One region of the Moorella naiadis (nom. illeg.) genome, then DNA from elsewhere that is predicted to be linked to it. Evidence: riboswitches for the same ligand, from Rfam matches in the RefSeq annotation. Region 1 holds a riboswitch; each other region holds the start of a gene.

The links. A riboswitch is a leader RNA that binds a small molecule or an ion and turns the genes downstream of it on or off. The one in region 1 is predicted to bind cyclic di-AMP.
Region 2: another riboswitch for cyclic di-AMP. It lies ahead of SDD30_RS12585 (APC family permease); the one in region 1 lies ahead of SDD30_RS02175 (CAP domain-containing protein).
Region 3: another riboswitch for cyclic di-AMP. It lies ahead of SDD30_RS12470 (alpha,alpha-trehalose-phosphate synthase (UDP-forming)); the one in region 1 lies ahead of SDD30_RS02175 (CAP domain-containing protein).

Annotation. Positions count from the first base shown of each region.
Region 1 is NZ_JAXGFQ010000002.1:163,008-168,873, reverse strand. Features, by position in the region: gene cysK (cysteine synthase A) at 1-420, shown strand, start outside; gene SDD30_RS02175 (CAP domain-containing protein) at 546-1,274, opposite strand; cyclic di-AMP (ydaO/yuaA leader) riboswitch at 1,325-1,524, opposite strand; gene SDD30_RS02170 (YebC/PmpR family DNA-binding transcriptional regulator) at 1,832-2,590, shown strand; gene SDD30_RS02165 (hypothetical protein) at 2,671-3,225, shown strand; gene ruvC (crossover junction endodeoxyribonuclease RuvC) at 3,349-3,852, shown strand; gene ruvA (Holliday junction branch migration protein RuvA) at 3,849-4,457, shown strand; gene ruvB (Holliday junction branch migration DNA helicase RuvB) at 4,458-5,468, shown strand; gene SDD30_RS02145 (DUF2905 domain-containing protein) at 5,484-5,708, shown strand; gene sigI (RNA polymerase sigma factor SigI) at 5,757-5,866, shown strand, end outside.
Region 2 is NZ_JAXGFQ010000021.1:14,633-20,498, forward strand. Features, by position in the region: gene SDD30_RS12575 (universal stress protein) at 1-195, opposite strand, end outside; gene SDD30_RS12580 (hypothetical protein) at 192-428, opposite strand; gene SDD30_RS12585 (APC family permease) at 418-1,983, opposite strand; cyclic di-AMP (ydaO/yuaA leader) riboswitch at 2,110-2,307, opposite strand; gene SDD30_RS12590 (HutP family protein) at 2,522-2,932, shown strand; gene aroH (chorismate mutase) at 3,046-3,429, shown strand; gene trpE (anthranilate synthase component I) at 3,620-5,131, shown strand; gene pabA (aminodeoxychorismate/anthranilate synthase component II) at 5,115-5,687, shown strand; gene trpD (anthranilate phosphoribosyltransferase) at 5,719-5,866, shown strand, end outside.
Region 3 is NZ_JAXGFQ010000020.1:47,474-53,339, reverse strand. Features, by position in the region: gene SDD30_RS12480 (glycosyltransferase family 4 protein) at 1-331, opposite strand, end outside; gene SDD30_RS12475 (amylo-alpha-1,6-glucosidase) at 430-2,592, opposite strand; cyclic di-AMP (ydaO/yuaA leader) riboswitch at 2,713-2,925, shown strand; gene SDD30_RS12470 (alpha,alpha-trehalose-phosphate synthase (UDP-forming)) at 3,056-4,513, shown strand; gene otsB (trehalose-phosphatase) at 4,485-5,237, shown strand; gene galU (UTP--glucose-1-phosphate uridylyltransferase GalU) at 5,362-5,866, shown strand, end outside.

The DNA of each region.
Region 1 (5,866 bases):
AGGATAGACGCCTTTATCGCTGGCGTAGGGACCGGTGGCACTCTGACCGGCGTGAGTGAGGTTTTAAAAAAAGAGATTCCGGGAGTGAAGGTGATCGCCGTGGAACCGGCAGCCTCGCCGGTCCTTTCCGGCGGCCGGCCGGGACCGCATAAGATCCAGGGCATAGGTGCTGGTTTTGTGCCGGCAGTCCTAAAAAGGGCTCTCATTGATGAGGTTATAACCGTAACCAATGAAGACGCCCTGGAAACGGCCCGGCGCCTGGCCCGGGAGGAGGGTTTGCTGGTAGGCATCTCCTCCGGGGCGGCTGCCTACGCTGCCCTGCAGGTAGCCCGCAGCCTGGGGAGCGGCAAAAGGGTCCTGGCCATTGCCCCGGACACCGGCGAGCGTTACCTGAGCACCGAGTTATTTAAATTAGGCTGACGAAGTGGGTTGGCGGCAGCAATCCCCAATGGGTAACGCTGGTAGCGGTAGTGCTGGCCGCAGAAAAAAACGGCAGGTTTTAACTTAAACCTGCCGTTTCCTGTTTCCCCGTTTGATTTCTCCGCTTAATTGCCGATGAATTCCTGGGCCCAGTAGGTGCCGTAGCTGCCGCCGGCGGCGTAGCCAACACCAATGGCTGTAAAGTTAGCATTCAGGATATTGCTGCGGTGGCCGGGACTGTTCATCCAGGCCGCCACTACCGCTGCCGGCGTCCTGTAACCGGCGGCAATATTCTCTCCGGCTGTGCGAAAGCTAATGCCAGATTGCTGCAGCAGGTTAGCGAAGGAGCCATAGGTTGGCGACTCATGGCTGAAATAATTATGGTCCCGCATGTCTTCGGCCTTCAAACGGGCCGCCCGGGCCAGCCGGGGATCGGCTGCCAGGGCCTTCAGGCCGGCTTTGGCCCGTTCGGCGTTGACCAGATCGATTACCTGTTGTTCATAGTCACTTAACTGGTAGTTACCGGTGGGAGCCGGCTGGGGTACGGGCTGGGGTGCCGGGACAGGTTGCGGCTGGGGAGCGGGCCTGGGTGGCCGAACGGGTACCGGGGCCGGCCGGGGCGGGTTTACTGGCTGCGGCGCAGGCTGGGATGCCTGTCCGCTGCCGGGGTTCAGGGCGACCTGGCGGTAGTGCCAGAGCCAGTAGGGTGAGATATACTGGCTATTGTTATAAGCGTAAGTAATGGAGGGAGCATTATTGACAGGTGTGACGGCCCGGGCCGCGCTTACAGGTAGGGCGACCAGGGCGGCGGCAAAGACCAGGTTCATGGTGGTGATTAGCCACTTACGTCGCACGGGCAAAGCCTCCTTCTTGATGCTTTACGCCTGGCCCTGCTAATAATAAATCCACCTCCTTCCAACGCCTGCGGGGTTAGCTGCCGGGTGCGGGCGGAAGTGCCCTACCCGGCCCCCAGCTATTTCTCCTTCGCTGGGGCTTCCCCTCAAGGAAAGCCCGCTAAAGATAGAACTATTGCCAGGGACCGGGATTAACCCCAATGATTGGTCCCCCCGTTTTCCTGCCACGGAAATTCGGCGTTTACAGGTGGCCACGACGTTGTTACCCATTTTATCATAAAACAGAAAATAAGTTAACATAAAACTTAGAGGTAAAATATTACACCGTCGCTTTGCTGCGGCTTCGCGGAAGTATCTGACGCCTCGAACCAAGCCGCCTTACACCTGTACTCGCCAGCCCTTTAGCGAACATTTTCATGGTTTCGTGGCGAGGGCGACAGCATCCATGAGGGGCTCCATAGTTTTTTACCGGGTTCCGGGTTAGTGTTGCTTTTGGTCGGCCCTCTATGCTAGAATTTTAACGTCAATTAAATTCTGAGAGAGAGGAGGGCAAAGGGATGTCCGGACATTCCAAGTGGGCCAATATCAAGAATCGTAAGGCCAAGGTCGATGAAAAACGAGGTCGCCTCTTTACCAAAATCGGGCGCGAGATTATCATTGCCGCCCGCATAGGGGGCGGCGATCCTGAGGGTAATATGCGCCTGAAAGCGGCCATAGCCAAGGCCAAAGAAGCCAATATGCCCAATGAAAATATCCAGCGGGCCATTATGCGCGGCACCGGCGAACTGGAAGGGGCCAATTATGAGGAAATGACCTATGAAGGTTATGGACCCGGTGGCGTAGCCATGCTCCTTAATATAGCCACCGATAACCGCAACCGCACAGCATCGGAGATTCGTTACATCTTCTCCCGGGGCGGTGGTAACCTGGGCGAAAACGGCTGTGTGGCCTGGATGTTTAACCCTAAAGGGGTAATCACAGTGGAAATCCCGGCCGGAGAGAAGCGGGAAGAAGTAATCCTGCAGGCTATTGAGGCCGGGGCTGAGGACGTCGATGACGAGGACGACGAGGTGCTGGAAATCAAAACAGCACCTGGTGAGCTGGAAGCAGTCCGGGAGGCCCTGCAGGCCAGTGGCGTCACCATCGCCAGTGCCGAGGTCGAGATGGTACCGCAAACGACGGTCACCATCGATGACCCGGAGATGGCCGGTAAAGTTATGCGCCTGGTAGACCGCCTGGAGGATCACGATGACGTCCAGGCAGTATATACAAATGCCGATATTCCTGCTGCAATTATGGACCAGTTGGATATATAGGAAAGTAGCTAGTAAAAGGTATAAAAGTTACGGCGGCCGGCAATGCTAGCTAGTGGCAATTTTAACCGGGAGGCGCCACGATGCCAGTTTATAGCCGGCGTTTAATTATCATCGGCCTGATTATTTTCCTGCTGGGAGGAATAGTTGCCTACCAGGGGGCCAGGGTGAACTCCGGCCGCCAGGCGGTGGTCTTACGGGTGCCGGGGATTATCGAACCCCGGTTCCAGCTCGAGCCGCGGCTGGAAAAGTACTACCGGGGCTGCGGTCATTCCTACCCGCTGCCCCTGCCGGCAGGGGTCAAGTGGCAGTGGGCCGGCAGGGAAGAGATGAGCACCCTGTTCCCGGCAACCGAGGGCTGGCACCTGACCCAGGAAAGCGGGCGCCTGGTCGCCACCCAGGAGGTAGACGGCCTGTGCCCGGCCTGTGCCCCTAAACGCCACCTGGCCGTCAAGGACGGCCTGGTAGCTGTTTACCAGGGTCCTGCCGGTACCCTGGGGCCGCTACTGCGGGTGACCGGCCTGAAGCTTTCCTCATTACCGCCCAACTGGCAGGCCCAGATCCAGAGCGGTGCCGCTGTCTTTAATTCCGAGCAAGAGCTCCTGGAAGCCCTGGACAGCCTGGATGAATACCGTTGAATATTTACGCCATGCCCCACCGGGTCGCTGACCCGGTTTTTCTTTTGGTTGGAAAAAAGGAACTGCTCTCCTGGATGTCGAATAGTTGCCAGGAGGTTACTTGTTCTTTACGGAGGCATAATCATGTTAATCCTGGGAATTGATCCCGGTACAGCCATTGTCGGCTACGGCCTGGTAAAGGCCAGCAGCGGCCGCCTGCAGGCCCTGGACTATGGCTGTATCCGGACGCCGGCTGGTGAGGAAACCTGCCAGCGGCTGGCAACCATTTATACCGGTCTCTGGGAGTTAATCACCCGGCAGCAGCCGGCAACCCTGGCCATCGAGGAACTCTTTTTCAATAAAAACAGTAAAACCGCCCTGGCCGTGGGCCAGGCTAGGGGGGTAATCCTCCTGGCGGCAGCCCACGCCGGCCTGCCGGTAGCCGAGTATACCCCCCTGGAAGTCAAACAGTCCGTGGCCGGTTTTGGCCGGGCACCCAAGGAACAGGTCGAGCGCATGGTCCAGGCTTTACTGGCCTTGCCGGCAAGACCGCGGCCTGATGACGTGGCTGATGCCCTGGCAGTAGCCATTTGCCACGCTAGCTTCGCCCCCTGGCGGCAAAAGGAACAGGAGGCGGCGGGCCGGTGATCGGGTACCTGCGGGGCCAGTTACACCAGGTCATGCCGGAGGGCATCCTCCTGGAGACCGGGGGCATCGGCTGGCTGGTGCGCACGGCGACCAATCGTTCCTGGCCGGAGCCAGGGGCGGAAGTAGCCGTCTATACCCAGCTGGTGGTCAGGGAAGACGCCCTGGAACTTTATGGCTTTACCCGGCCCGAAGAATTGCGCCTCTTTACCCTCCTGCGGGGGGTGAATGGTATCGGGCCCCGGGGCGCCCTCCAGATCCTGGGGGCGGCTACCCCGGACCAGTTCGCCCGGGCCATTGCCGCCGGGGATACGGCCTTTTTAACCGCCCTGCCTGGTATTGGGGCTAAAAAAGCCCAGCGGTTACTGGTGGAACTAAAGGATACCGTAAGGAAATCCCGCCTGATAAACGGGCCGGTGGCGGCAGCCAGCCCGGCTGGGGACAAGGATAATGATGAAGTCCTGGCCGCCCTGGAGGCCCTGGGCTACAGCCGGGAAGAGGTTGCCCCAGTTCTGGCCCGGGCACGGCAGGAATTGGGGTCAGGGGCCACGACCACGGCCCTGCTCCAGGCAGTACTCAAAACCCTGGGCCAAGGGGGAGGTTTTTAGTTGGCGACGGAAAGACTGGTAGCCGGCAACCTGCATCATGAAGACCAGGAACTGGATTTGAGCCTGCGGCCGCGCCGCCTGGCCGAGTACATAGGCCAGGAACATGTCAAGGAGACCCTGGGTATTTTTATCCAGGCGGCCCGCGAACGGGGCGAGGCCCTGGATCACGTCCTTCTCTATGGTCCGCCAGGGCTCGGCAAAACGACCCTGGCCGGGATAATCGCCAATGAATTGGGGGTGCAGCTGCGGGTTACCTCGGGGCCGGCCCTGGAGCGGGCCGGGGACCTGGCAGCCATCCTTACCAACCTGCAGCCCCATGACGTCCTCTTTATCGATGAAATTCACCGCCTGCCCCGCCAGGTCGAGGAGATCCTCTACCCGGCCATGGAAGACTTCGTCCTGGATATTATCCTGGGCAAAGGACCGGGTGCCCGCTCCATCCGCCTGGACCTGCCCCCCTTTACCCTGGTGGGGGCGACGACCAGGGCCGGGTTACTATCTTCCCCCCTGCGGGACCGCTTCGGCATCAACTCTCGCCTGGAGTTTTACCAGGTGGCGGAACTGGAAGAGATCATCCGCCGCGCGGCCGGTATCCTCACGGTAGCCATCGAGCCGGAAGGAGCCCGGGAGATCGCCCGGCGCGCCCGGGGGACACCCCGGGTGGCCAACCGTTTGTTAAAACGGGTCCGGGATTACGCCGAGATCCGGGCCGGCGGGGTCATCACCCAGGAAGTAGCCCGGGAGGCCCTGGAGCTCCTGCAGGTCGACGCTGCCGGCCTGGACAGCTCCGACCGGCGCCTGCTGTTAACCCTGATTCGCAAATTTAACGGCGGCCCGGCCGGTCTGGAGACCCTGGCAGCGGCCATCAGCGAAGAGCCGGACACCATCGAGGACGTCTACGAACCCTTTTTACTCCAGCAGGGCTTTCTCCAGCGTACCCCCCGGGGCCGGGTAGCTACCCCGGGGGCCTATGAACACCTGGGGATTAAACCTGAAGGCCGCTTGTTTTGAAGGGAGGAACACTTCATGGGTGACTGGAGTTTTTTAGGCCGGATGCTCCTGGGGATGGGGCTTTTCCTGGCCCTCATGGGCCTGTTGCTCCTGGGCCTGGGCAAGCTCCTGGCCATCGGCCGACTGCCGGGCGACATTTATATCCAGAAGGGCAACTTTACCTTCTACCTGCCCCTGGTCACCTCTTTAGTGCTTAGCCTGATCCTGACGATAGTATTAAACTTACTTTTCCGGCGGTGATTCCCGCCGGCCATAAATTTGGATACCGGTGCGAAAAAGTATAGTGAGGTGAAGCGCAAATTGCAGCCCGGAGCTGATCCCAACCACCTCCTGGCCCAGGCCAGGGGTGGGGATGCCGCGGCCAGGGAGGAACTCATCCGGCGCTATACCCCCTTTAT
Region 2 (5,866 bases), on a different contig from region 1:
GGCCCGGCGGGCATAATCGCTGTCCACTACTGGGACCAGGATCCGTTTTACGGCCTGGACAGTCCTGGTGACATGGGCGACTTCATAGGGAATGGCCGGCGGTACATGCAGCATCCACCAGAAAAGGCGGCCCATACTGACGATAAAAACCAGGGCCAGGAAAATACCCAGGGGATGGGTATGAATCGCCGTCATGCGCGGACCTCCTTGTGGCGCCGGGTGAAATAACGGATGAAGGCCAGGGCGCGGTAAATCCCGAGGCCCAGGAAACCGGCGCCGACTACCCAGGCCATGGGGCTGGGATGGACCAGGGCGCGGACCCAGATGGCCGGTCCCAGGAACAGCATGGCCAGGGTGGTCACCATCTGGTAGTAATCACGCCAGGTGAGGGACTGGCAAACCTTACGGCTGCTTCTTTTAGCTGCCATGGGCAACAGCCTCCTTGCAATCCCGTTCGGCCAGGGCCTGTTTGTACTCCTCCAGGAGATCGTACTCCTCCGCTGCCTCCAGGACCTTTAATTGCTGGCCTTCCCAATCCCGGGGTATATTACCGAAGACAGGGAAGCCATGCTTGCGACGGTAATAGAAATAATAAATAAAACAGAGGAGGATCCAGGCCGGGCCGGCGATGCGGCCAATGGCATGGGTCAGGATAACCTCAAAAAGAATGGTACTGATGCCCAGGGTGCCGATAACCCCCAGGAGGGGGAATTCCACCGTCCGGCCGCGGTAGTTAATTTTAATGTTTAAGGGTACTTTATAGGGCCGGGGCGCATAGGGGTCGGTGAAACGTAACTTAATTAGCGCGATAAAGACCAGGATATAGCCGGTGGTAGCCCCAAAGGCGTACATGTTACCCAGGGTATCCATGGCGTTGGGCGTTAAGAAAGAAAGGACGAGCTGCAGGACGCCGATGCCGGAAAAGACCAGGATGGTCCGGTAAGGGGTCCGGAAACGCGGGTGGACGGCATTGAACCAGTCGCTGATAAAGTGAAACTGGCTCATGGCGAAGGTAAGCCGTGAGGCGCTCATGACGCCGGAGTTGGCCGAAATCAGCAGGATGGTGGCCCCCAGCAGGGCGGCAAAGGGGCCGGCGATAATGCCGATAAAGGGGATGGCATGGGCCAGGGTAGCCACCGGGTCGCCGACGGCCTCGGCAATATCCTGCCACGGCAGGACGCCCAGGCTCATGGTGGAAAAGGCAGTAGCAAAGATAAATACGGTGAAGATGAGGCCGACGGAGGTCCGGGGCACAACCGTTGCCGGCCGTTTGGTTTCCTGAGCCGCCTGGGAAATGGATTCCAGGCCGACGAAGGAGATGATGGCCAGGGAGGAACCGTAAGCAAATTCCTTAAAAGTAGGGAACTGGGTGATCCACTGGTGGGCCAGGAGTTCCGGACGCCAAGCAAAGAGGAAGCCAAAGACAATAATGGTCGATTCCGTCAGGATATCAATGGCTCCCAGGATTTCGTTGAGCAATGAGGATTCCCGCATCCCCCGGATGTTGAGGGCGATAAGAAAGATAACCAGGACCAAGGCTTCGGCCATCCAGACCAGGTTGACGTGATGCAGGGGCCCGATGCTAATAGCCAGGGAATCAACATTGATGCTAAATAGATAAGGCAAAAAGAAGTTGATATAGCCGGCGGAAGCAGTAGCAAAGAGGGCAATATCGATAGTATAGTCCAGTAATAAGGCCGATCCGGCCACAAAGCCCCAGAAATCGCCCAGCCCACGCAGGGTGAAGAACTGCCCCCCGCCGGCCACGGGGTAGGTAGCGGCCAGTTCGGTATAGGCGAGACCGATCATAATGTACACCAGCCCGGCCAGGGCGAAGGCCAGACCGGTAGCCCCTTTAGCCCAGAGCATGACCAGGCCCAGGGCGGCGTAGATATCGGCGCCGACATCAGCGTAACCCCACATATAGGAGCCCCAGACGGTGACCTCCCGGCGTAACTCTAACTTTTCTGTCGCCGCAGCCAAATGCAACCCTCCTCCAGTCAAAAAACAAAACCAGAATAAACCAGAATAAACCAGGATAAACCAGAATAAAAGGAATAGAAAAAACCAGCCGACCCCTTATGGCCCCCCGCTGGTTTTCATCATGAATTCATCTCCCCTCCAGCCTGCGAGGTTAGCTGCCGGGTTCGGGCCGGAGCAAGCCCTACCCCACTCCCAGTCTGCCAGCTCCGTTACTCGCCAGTACCCTGAATTACCTGGAGTAATAAAGTAGACTGAGGGCAGGGATTCACCCCTGTGGTGGTTCCCCCGTTCCCTATTATTTGCGGGATTCGGCCTTCTCATGTCTTACAGGCATTTCGCGTTAATGTTAGCAGCCGGCAATCAGACTGTCAAAAGAGCCTTGGCCTGGTATATAATACTCTCGGTTTAAATAGGCCGGCATTTTTGTGTGATGGCTACAGGGCTTTGAAAAATAACAGTTTGCTATTCCGTAATGCTTCTTGCGGTACTGGCCTGGATGTAATATAATCGGTGCAAGCAAAAATAGGTGGTGGCATTTATGGAGTATGGCAGCAAAAAAGTGGCGGCAGTAGCCATTAAGATGGCCCTCTCGGAAAGCCGGGAGGAAGAGGCCCGGCTGAAAAAGGAGTATGCCGCCGGCGGTATAGCCACGGCGGCAGTGGATTACGGCGGGGAATTTATCAATTCCGTACAGAAAATAGTTGAACGGGCGGTGGTGGCGGCCAAGCGGGAAGGGGTTATCAAAGAGACCCATCTCGAAGAGGGAGCCATCGCCGGGGCGACCCGGGAAGCCCTGTCCCAGATGATGCCCAAGGCCATCGGCCTGAATGTAGGGGGCAAGATTGGCATCGCCCGCTGGCAGGATCACCTGAGTGTAGCCATCTTCTTCGGCATCGGCCTGCTCCACCTGGATGAAGTCGGCATCGGCCTGGGACACCGGGCTGTGTGAAAAACATGACCGATAAGGATATCATGAACGCGGTTTCCAGACCCCGGTGGGGTAATATTATCTACCGGCAGCGGGATTAAAGGCTGTTACCGTAGTACGGTAGGAGGGTTACGATGACGGATCAAAAGGATAAGGATAGACTGAAAAAGAGGGTCCGGGGCCTGCGCGGTGCCGTAGACGTACCGAAAAACACACCCCCGGCGATTATCGCCGCCACCGCAGGGTTGCTGCGGGAGATAGTGGCGCGTAACAACCTGTTAGTCGAGGATATTATCAGCGCCTTCTTTACCGTGACCCCGGACCTCAACGCCGCTTTCCCGGCCGCAGCCGCCCGTCGTCTGGGCTGGGTGGATATAGCCTTGATGTGTGCCACGGAGATACCGGTACCGGGAAGCCAGCCGGGAATTGTCCGGGTTTTAATTCATGCCTATAGTGATCAGGAACCGGTCCATGTCTATTTAGGCCGGGCAGCAGAATTACGTCCAGATTTGAGTTAAGACCTGAAATATTTATTGACAGTCCCTAATCCTGTATGGTATTCTTTTACCAACAACTGAATATATGCATGAGCAGAGTTGAGTCGAGTTAAGTTTGAGTTGAGCCTGGAGTTTGAGCGGGTAATAGTTAAACCTGACCAGGGCTTACTTAAGCGCTGGTTTTTATTTTGCCCTCGGGGAGGGATTAACGTTGTTCCATCCCGACCGGGAGACCTTCCTGGCCATGGCCAGGGAAGCCCCCTACGTACCTGTCTGGACGGAAATCCTGGCCGATACGGAAACCCCCATCTCCCTTTACTTAAAATTTAGCGGCACCCGCGATAGTTTCTTGCTGGAGAGTGTCGAGGGTGGAGAAAACCTGGGCCGCTACTCCCTCATCGGCTTTGATCCATTGCTGACCTTTACTGTCAGGGATGGCAGGGCCTATTTAACCTCGGCCGGTGTTACCAGGATGCTGGAGGAAAAACCCCTGGCGGCCTTGTATAGTTTAACAGGCCGCCTGGCGCTGCCCCCTGGCGACGGCCCTCGTTTTCAGGGTGGCCTGGTGGGCTATCTTGGTTATGATCTGGTGCATGAACTGGAGGCTTTACCGGGGGGACCAGTCAATGATCTACAGTTGCCTGACACCCACTTAATCCTGAACCGCTGCTATCTGGTTTACGACCATGTTTTGCAGACAGTAAGGATTACCTGCTTGGGACGAGGCGGTAAGGATGCCAGCGATGGTTACGCCGAGGCGGTGGCCATGGTACGGCAGATTCTGGCGGAATTAGGGCGGCCTTTAGCGGAAAAAACTTTGACCGGCTGTCATGACTGGAGTCTACCGGCAGGCAGGCCGCCTATGCCGGCAGGGATTCCCTGGCAGGCCAGCGTCAGCCGGGAAGATTTTATCAAGATGGTTACGAAAGCCAAAGAGTATATTGCCGCCGGGGATATCTTCCAGGTGGTACTCTCCCAGCGGTTGAGCCTTCCCTTCAGGGGCGATCCCCTGGCCGTATACCGCCGCCTGCGGGCTTTGAATCCTTCTCCCTATATGTTTTACCTGAATTTCCCGGAGGTACAACTAGTGGGCGCTTCGCCGGAAATGCTGGTCCGGGTGGAAAAGGGGGTCATCGATTACCGGCCCATTGCCGGCACCAGGCCCCGGGGCCATACCGCCGCTGAGGACCGGGCCCTGGCCGCGGAACTCCTGGCCAGTGAAAAGGAGCGCGCCGAACACCTGATGCTCCTGGACCTGGGCCGTAACGACGTCGGCCGGGTGGCTGCGCCGGGCAGCCTTCAGGTACCCCGGCAAATGGTGGTGGAATATTACTCCCATGTCATGCATCTGGTTTCCCATATTACCGCCCGGTTGGACGCCGGCAGGGAGGCCCTGGATGCCATGAAGGCCTGTTTCCCGGCTGGCACAGTAACGGGAGCCCCCAAGGTACGGGCCATGGAGATTATCGCTGAACTGGAACCAACTGCCCGGGGGCCCTATGCCGGGGCTGTCGGCTACCTGGGCCTCCACGGCAACCTAGATACCTGTATAACTATCCGCACCATCGCCTTTACCCGTGACCGGGCCTTTATCCAGGCCGGAGCAGGCATTGTCGCCGACTCTGATCCCGAGGCCGAGTATGAAGAGACCCTGAATAAAGCCCGGGCCCTACTGCAAGTATTAAGGGACCAGGAGGTGGTGTTCCGTGCTGTTAATGATTGATAACTACGATTCCTTTACTTACAACCTGGTACAGTACTTCCGGGAACTGGGACAGGAGGTGACGGTGCGGCGGAATGATGCCATAACCCTGGAGGAGATTGCCGGCCTGCAGCCTGCTTACCTGGTCCTGTCCCCTGGTCCCTGCACCCCTGACGAAGCCGGTATCTCCCTGGCGGCCATAACCGCCTTCAGCGGCAAAATCCCCATCCTGGGGGTTTGCCTGGGCCACCAGAGCATTGCCCAGGCCTTCGGTGGGCGGGTAGTCCGGGCCGGGAGGCTGATGCACGGCAAGACCTCCAATATTACCCACGACGGTAAAACTATTTACCAAGACATCCCCAATCCCTTTACTGCCACTCGCTACCATTCTTTAATCGTTGACGAGGCCACCTTGCCTCCCTGCCTGGAGGTGACCGCCCGGAGCGAAGCCGGAGAGCTCATGGGCCTGCGCCACCGCCAGTTACCCATTGAAGGCGTCCAGTTTCACCCCGAGTCCATCCTGACGACAGCAGGAAAACAACTCCTGCAAAACTTCCTGGTAAGCTATGCCCATTAACCCTACCAAAATAAGAGAGGAGATGAGCCGAGTGTTAAAGGGTCAGATTAGTAAAGTAGTAGCCGGCCAGCACTTGAGCGAAGCCGAAGCCGGGGAAGCCATGGACATCATCATGACCGGCCAGGCCACCCCGGCCCAAATAGCCGCCTTTATTACCGCCCTGCGCCTTAAAGGAGAAA
Region 3 (5,866 bases), on a different contig from region 1:
GGGCGGCAGCATGGACGAAGCTAAAATAATGGAAATTGTGGGCGTGGACAATATCCGGCCTTACTTCAAGGAGAAAGTCTTCCAGGAGTTTCTTGATCTCCCCGGCCCTGTCTTCCAGGGCTGCCGGATTAAGGGAATTGAGATCCATTAAGGGTGAACGCTTGATGATTACCCCCTGCCAGCTTTCTTGCACCGGGGTATCGGGGGCTGTGGCCGTGAGGAGGCTTACCTGGTGCCCCTGGCGGACCAGGTAAGGGCACAGGAGGGCCAGATGGGATTCCACTCCCCCGATAATCGGCGGGAAAGCCCAGTGTAACATGACAACGCGCATATTACTTCGCCTCCACAATTAATATATTTGAGACATCATATTTATTTTAGCTATAATTACCCGGGAAAGTCAAGAAAGGACAAACACGGCAGGATTATTTACGCTTCAATAATGACTTTGAGATCGCCTTCTTTCTTCAGAACACTGGCCAGGACTCGCCCCTCCTTTTCCTCAAAGGCCAGGTCCAGGCGGCTGTCGGCCACGGCCAGGTTCCTGATCTCTACCCGGCTGGTCCCGGGAAGTAGTAAGGGTCGGGAAATAAACAGGCCGTGTTCCCCTAATTTCAGGCCCAGCAGGTGCTGGAAGAAACTGAAAAGGCTGCCTATGGCCCAGGCCTGGGGATCACAGGCTACCGGGTAACGTACCGGGCCGCTTAAACCCCTGCGGGTAAAACCACAAAAGAGCTCCGGCCAGCGCCGGTAATTAAAGTGGGGGCTGGCGGCGAAAAGGCCTGCGGCCAGGCGCGATAATTCCTCCAGGCACTGGTAACGGCGCAGGCCGGCGGCGATAATGGCGTTGTCATGGGGCCAGACCGAGCCATTATGGTAACTCATGGGGTTATAAGCCCTTTCCTTTTTACTCATGGTCCGGATACCCCAACCGGAATAGAAATCTCCGGCCAGCAGTCGCCGGGCGACCCTCCGGGCGCGCTCCAGCGGGAGAATACCGGTAAAGAGGGCCTGGCCCCCGTTAGAAACCAGGGTGGTCAGGGGCCTTTTCCGGCCATCGAGGGCAAAAATCAAGTACCCTTCATTTTCCAGCCAGAAATCCTGGTTAAACCGCTCCCGCAACTCCCTGGCCCGCCTCTTCAGATCGGCAGCGGTCAGTTCATCACCCAGGATGGCTAATAAATGAGCCGCTTCGTTGAGAGCCAGATAGTAGTAAGCCTGGACTTCTACCAGGGCCACGGGACCCTCGGCCAGGCGCCCCTCCCGGTCAACAACAGCATCCCAGGAATCTTTCCAGCCCTGGTTGGCCAGGCCGGCCGGGGACTCCCGCTGGTATTCCAGGTAGCCGTCGCCGTCCAGATCGCCATAATCCAGGCACCAGCGCAGGCAGTTGCGCAGGGGAATGGCCATTTCCCGTAATAAAGCGTCATCCCGGGTCCACCTGTAAGTCGCACCCAGGAGGATAATAAACCACAGGGTAGCATCTATAGAACCGTAATAGGGACTATGGGGTACCTCCCGGCAGCTGGTCATCTCCCCGTGGCGCAGTTCATGGAGGATTTTTCCCGGCCTTTCCTCCCGCCACCTATCCACCTTTTGGCCCTGGTAGCGAGCCAAGAAGCGTAGGGCCTGATGGGCCAGGGCCGGGTTTAGGATAAGGGCCTGCCAGGAGGTAATCAAAGAATCACGGCCAAAGGGGGCGGTGTACCAGGGTATCCCGGCGGCTATAATCCGGCCTGCACCGGGATAATCTATTTGCAGGGCTTTGAGGTCGGTGACGGCCGTCTGGAACATGGCATTGATAAAGCTATTGTCGGTCCAGATCCTGGTCGACTCCCTTTGCCACTGGTGGTAAGCAGTCGCCTGCTCAATGGTGGTCGCCGAAAAAAGATCGCTGATCTTGTTCCTCGAAGAGATATTACCTGGATCGGGTTCAATTTTTAAATGCAGGTAGAGCTTTTTTTGGGGCGGCAGGACCAGGGCAAAGGTGATTTCGGCCTGGCCAGGCCGGCCGGTGATGCTTGTCGGCGCCGGTTCAAAGGTAATTCCGGTGGTCCGGAGGAGGTTGTCCAGGCCCCGGTAAGCCAGGACCAGCCCCTGGCGTCGCACTTCCACCGGTAACAATTCACCCCGGCGGCGACGCTGGCTGCCCCGTACCTCAAATATATCCCGGAAATCAGCCGCCAGGTTAAAATGGAGCAACAACTTTACCGGAAAGGGATTAAAGTTTATTAAGCGCAGGCGCTGAAAAAGGGCGTCCTTAATTAACCGTAACTGGCGGAGATGGATGGTCTGGGCCGGTATTACGGTACCATCGGGCAGATTAAAAACCGGGTTGGTTAATTCTATCTGGGCGAAGTGACTATCGCGGATGGAAGAAGAAAGAAATATTGGTCGCTGTCCGGCCACCTGCAACTCCAGGTGACTTAAGTAGCGGGTATCATTATAGTAAAGGCCCAGGCTGCCATTATCCCGCTGGATAACTGAACCATCGGGCAGGGAAACGAGAAAAATCCCCCCTTCCTTCAGCACCTCGGTCGCAGGTTCAATAGCGCACGGATTATGGCGTAAATCTAGCTCTGTATCGAGCATGTACTACCTCCTCCCTTTATTAAAAAAGAATTCGGCAGGCAACCTGGGGTTTCCTTCCTGGGAGAAATGGACTTAAAATTTGCATTTCCCTGGCCGCGTGGTATAATAAAAATATATATATATCCTGGTACGCTGAATTACGGCTTGGGCCGTAAACGGGGGAACCATTTCCGGGGTGAATCCCGGCCAGCAACAGCTTTTATTTTCCTTAAATCTTTGGGTGGATAGGCTGTCATTCAGGGATTGCCGGGGAAGGGAAGGCTAAAGCGCCGGGTAGGGCTAACTTCGGCCCGAATCCGTCAGCTAACTTCGTAAGCGTGGAAGGGAACTACCGGTTAACCGGTATCGTGTTCCATGGCGTTCAAGCTAGCAACCCCGGGTAAAACCGGGGTTGTATTTGTTTTATTACTTTTTACGAGGAGGGCAACAATCAGCTAAAACAAAAGTAAAGGGGGTAGATAATATGAGCAAAAAGCAGGCTGCCAAAATAGTTATGGTTTCCAACCGGGGTTCGTACAACCTGCAGGCGACCCCGGAGGGCATCAAACCCGTCCCGGCCATCAGCGGCCTGGTATCCGCTGTGGAACCATTTTTGCGGAAAAAGGGTGGTGTCTGGGTAGCCTGGGGCGGGCGGGAAGCACCCCAGGAAAATAGCCAGGGTTTAAGGTTGGCTGTACCTATTGAGAATGCGGCTTACACTTTTCATGAAGTACCCCTCACAGCGGGAGAAATAAAACTTTACTATCACGGTTTTACCAATAGTGCCCTCTGGCCCCTGTGCCATTACTTTTTAGATAGATGTCATTATGACGCCAGGGAATGGTCAACTTACGCCCGGGTTAACGCTAAATTTGCCGGGGCGGTTTTTGAAGAGGCCGCGGAGGGTGATATCATCTGGGTCAATGATTACCACCTGGCCCTGGTACCGGCCCATTTACGCCATCGCCAACCGCAGTTAAAACAATTCTTTTTCTGGCATATACCCTTCCCCCACCACGACCTGTTGGCCACTCTCCCTTGGGCGCCCCACATCCTGCGCGGCCTCCTAGGAACCGATGTCCTGGGTTTCCATCTCCAGGCCTATGTTGATAATTTTTTACAGGCAGCAGCCCAGTTGCTGGGGGCCCGGGTTGACTTTGAAGAAAATATTGTCTACTGGGAACAACGACGCATCCATGTCGGTGCCTGGCCCATGGGGATCGATTATCGGGCCTTCCAGCGCCAGGCGGTCGAACCCTCTACCAGGGCCAGGGCTGAGGAATTAAGGGAACAAATCGGCGTTGAACGCCTGGCCCTGAGCGTGGAGCGTCTTGATTATACCAAGGGGATCCTGGAAAGGCTCCTGGCCTGGGAGCGTTTGCTGGAAGAGGCCCCGGAATGGCGTGGCCGGGCGGCCCTGGTACAGATCGCCGTACCCAGCCGGACGGCTGTACCCGCCTACCGTCGTCTAAAGGAAGAGGTGGAAGCAGCCGTAGGCCGTATCAATGGGCGTTTCAGTGACGGTAGCTATCGCCCCGTCCATTACTTCTGGCGCGGCCTCCCCCGGCAGGAACTAGTAGCCTACTACCTGGCGGCCGATGTCATGATGGTTACGCCCCTCAGGGATGGTTTAAACCTGGTAGCCAAAGAATATGTGGCCTCACGGTGTGACAATACCGGCGTGCTGGTATTGAGCCGTTTCGCCGGAGCCGCCCAGGAACTCAAAGGAGCCGTCCTGGTCAATCCTTATGATATTGATGGTATGGCCATGATCTTTAATACGGCCCTGGGGATGGGCCGGGCGGAACAAGAAAAAAGGTTGCGTCTTTTGCAAGAAAGGGTACGGCGCCATGATGTCCACTGGTGGATGAACTGTTTCCACCAAACAATGGCTTTAAAGAAAGGAGAAGCGGATGATGTCTCCGGGTCGGCTAGCAGCTAAGATCCGGCACCACGGCGAAATTCTCCTCATGTGTGACTACGACGGTACCCTGGTTCCCCTGACCTCCCGCCCGGAACTGGCTCGTCCCGGGAAAAACCTGCTGAAATTACTGCAGTATCTGCTACAACGGCAGGGCCTGCACCTGGTTATAATCAGCGGCCGCTCCCTCGCCGACCTCCGCCACCTGTTGCCGGTACCCGGTCTCTGGCTGGCTGGCCACCACGGCACTCGGGTCGTGGACCCGAAGGGAGAAGTTATCGCGCTCTCGCCGCCAGCACCCGGAGATATTCCCTGGACAAAAATTTTTTCTCTGGCCCGGAAAATTGCAGCAGGGATTCCGGGCCTTTTGGTGGAAAATAAAGGAGAAAACCTGGCCCTGCACTACCGGTTGGCCGCGCCGGGAGACGCCGCAGCCGCCCTGGAGGGGTTTCGCCGCGAAGTCAAACCATATTTAAAATACGGCCTCGAATTTATCGCCGGGCATAAGGTCCTGGAGCTTCGCCCCCGGGGAGCCCACAAAGGGGTGGCGATAAACTATTTCACCCGCCGCTGGCCCCGGGCTTTACCCCTTTACCTGGGGGATGATAGTACCGATGAGGATGCCTTTAACGCCCTGCCGGCTAACGGCCTGGCTGTAGGGATCGGTCCCCGTTTCTCCGGCCGGACCCCTTATTTCCTGGCTTCGCCGGTAGAAGTCAGCCATTTTCTTTTCGGTTTAGCCTGATATAACCGGGCCAATTTTTAACCTGCATTAACTTCTTTTAACCTTCTAGCCAAAACTAAGGGGGTAATATTTAAGCTAGGGCGACATAAAAATAAACGTGAACATGCGAACGAGGTGATTATTTTTGGCCACCATCCAGAAAGCTATTATTCCCGCTGCCGGCTGGGGTACCCGCTTCCTGCCGGCTACTAAAGCCCAACCAAAGGAAATGCTACCCATCGTCGACAAACCGGCCATCCAGTTCATCGTTGAGGAAGCCGTTAATGCCGGGGTCGAAGACATCCTGATTATCACCGGCAAAAACAAGCGCGCCATTGAAGACCATTTTGACCGTTCCCTGGAGTTAGAGGACCTCCTGCGGGAAAAGGATAAAGGGGAACTCCTGGCCCTGGTGGAAAGAATCGCCGACCTGGCTGATATCCACTATATTCGCCAAAAGGAACAGCTGGGCCTGGGCCATGCCGTCTACTGCGCCCGCAAGTTTATCGGCCAGGAGCCCTTCGCCGTCCTCCTGGGAGACGATATTATCGTCAATACCCCTTCCTGCCTGGAGCAGATGCTGGCCGTTTATGAAGAAGTCAAGGCCCCCATTGTCGCCGTCCAGGAGGTCCCCCGGGAAGAAGTCAACC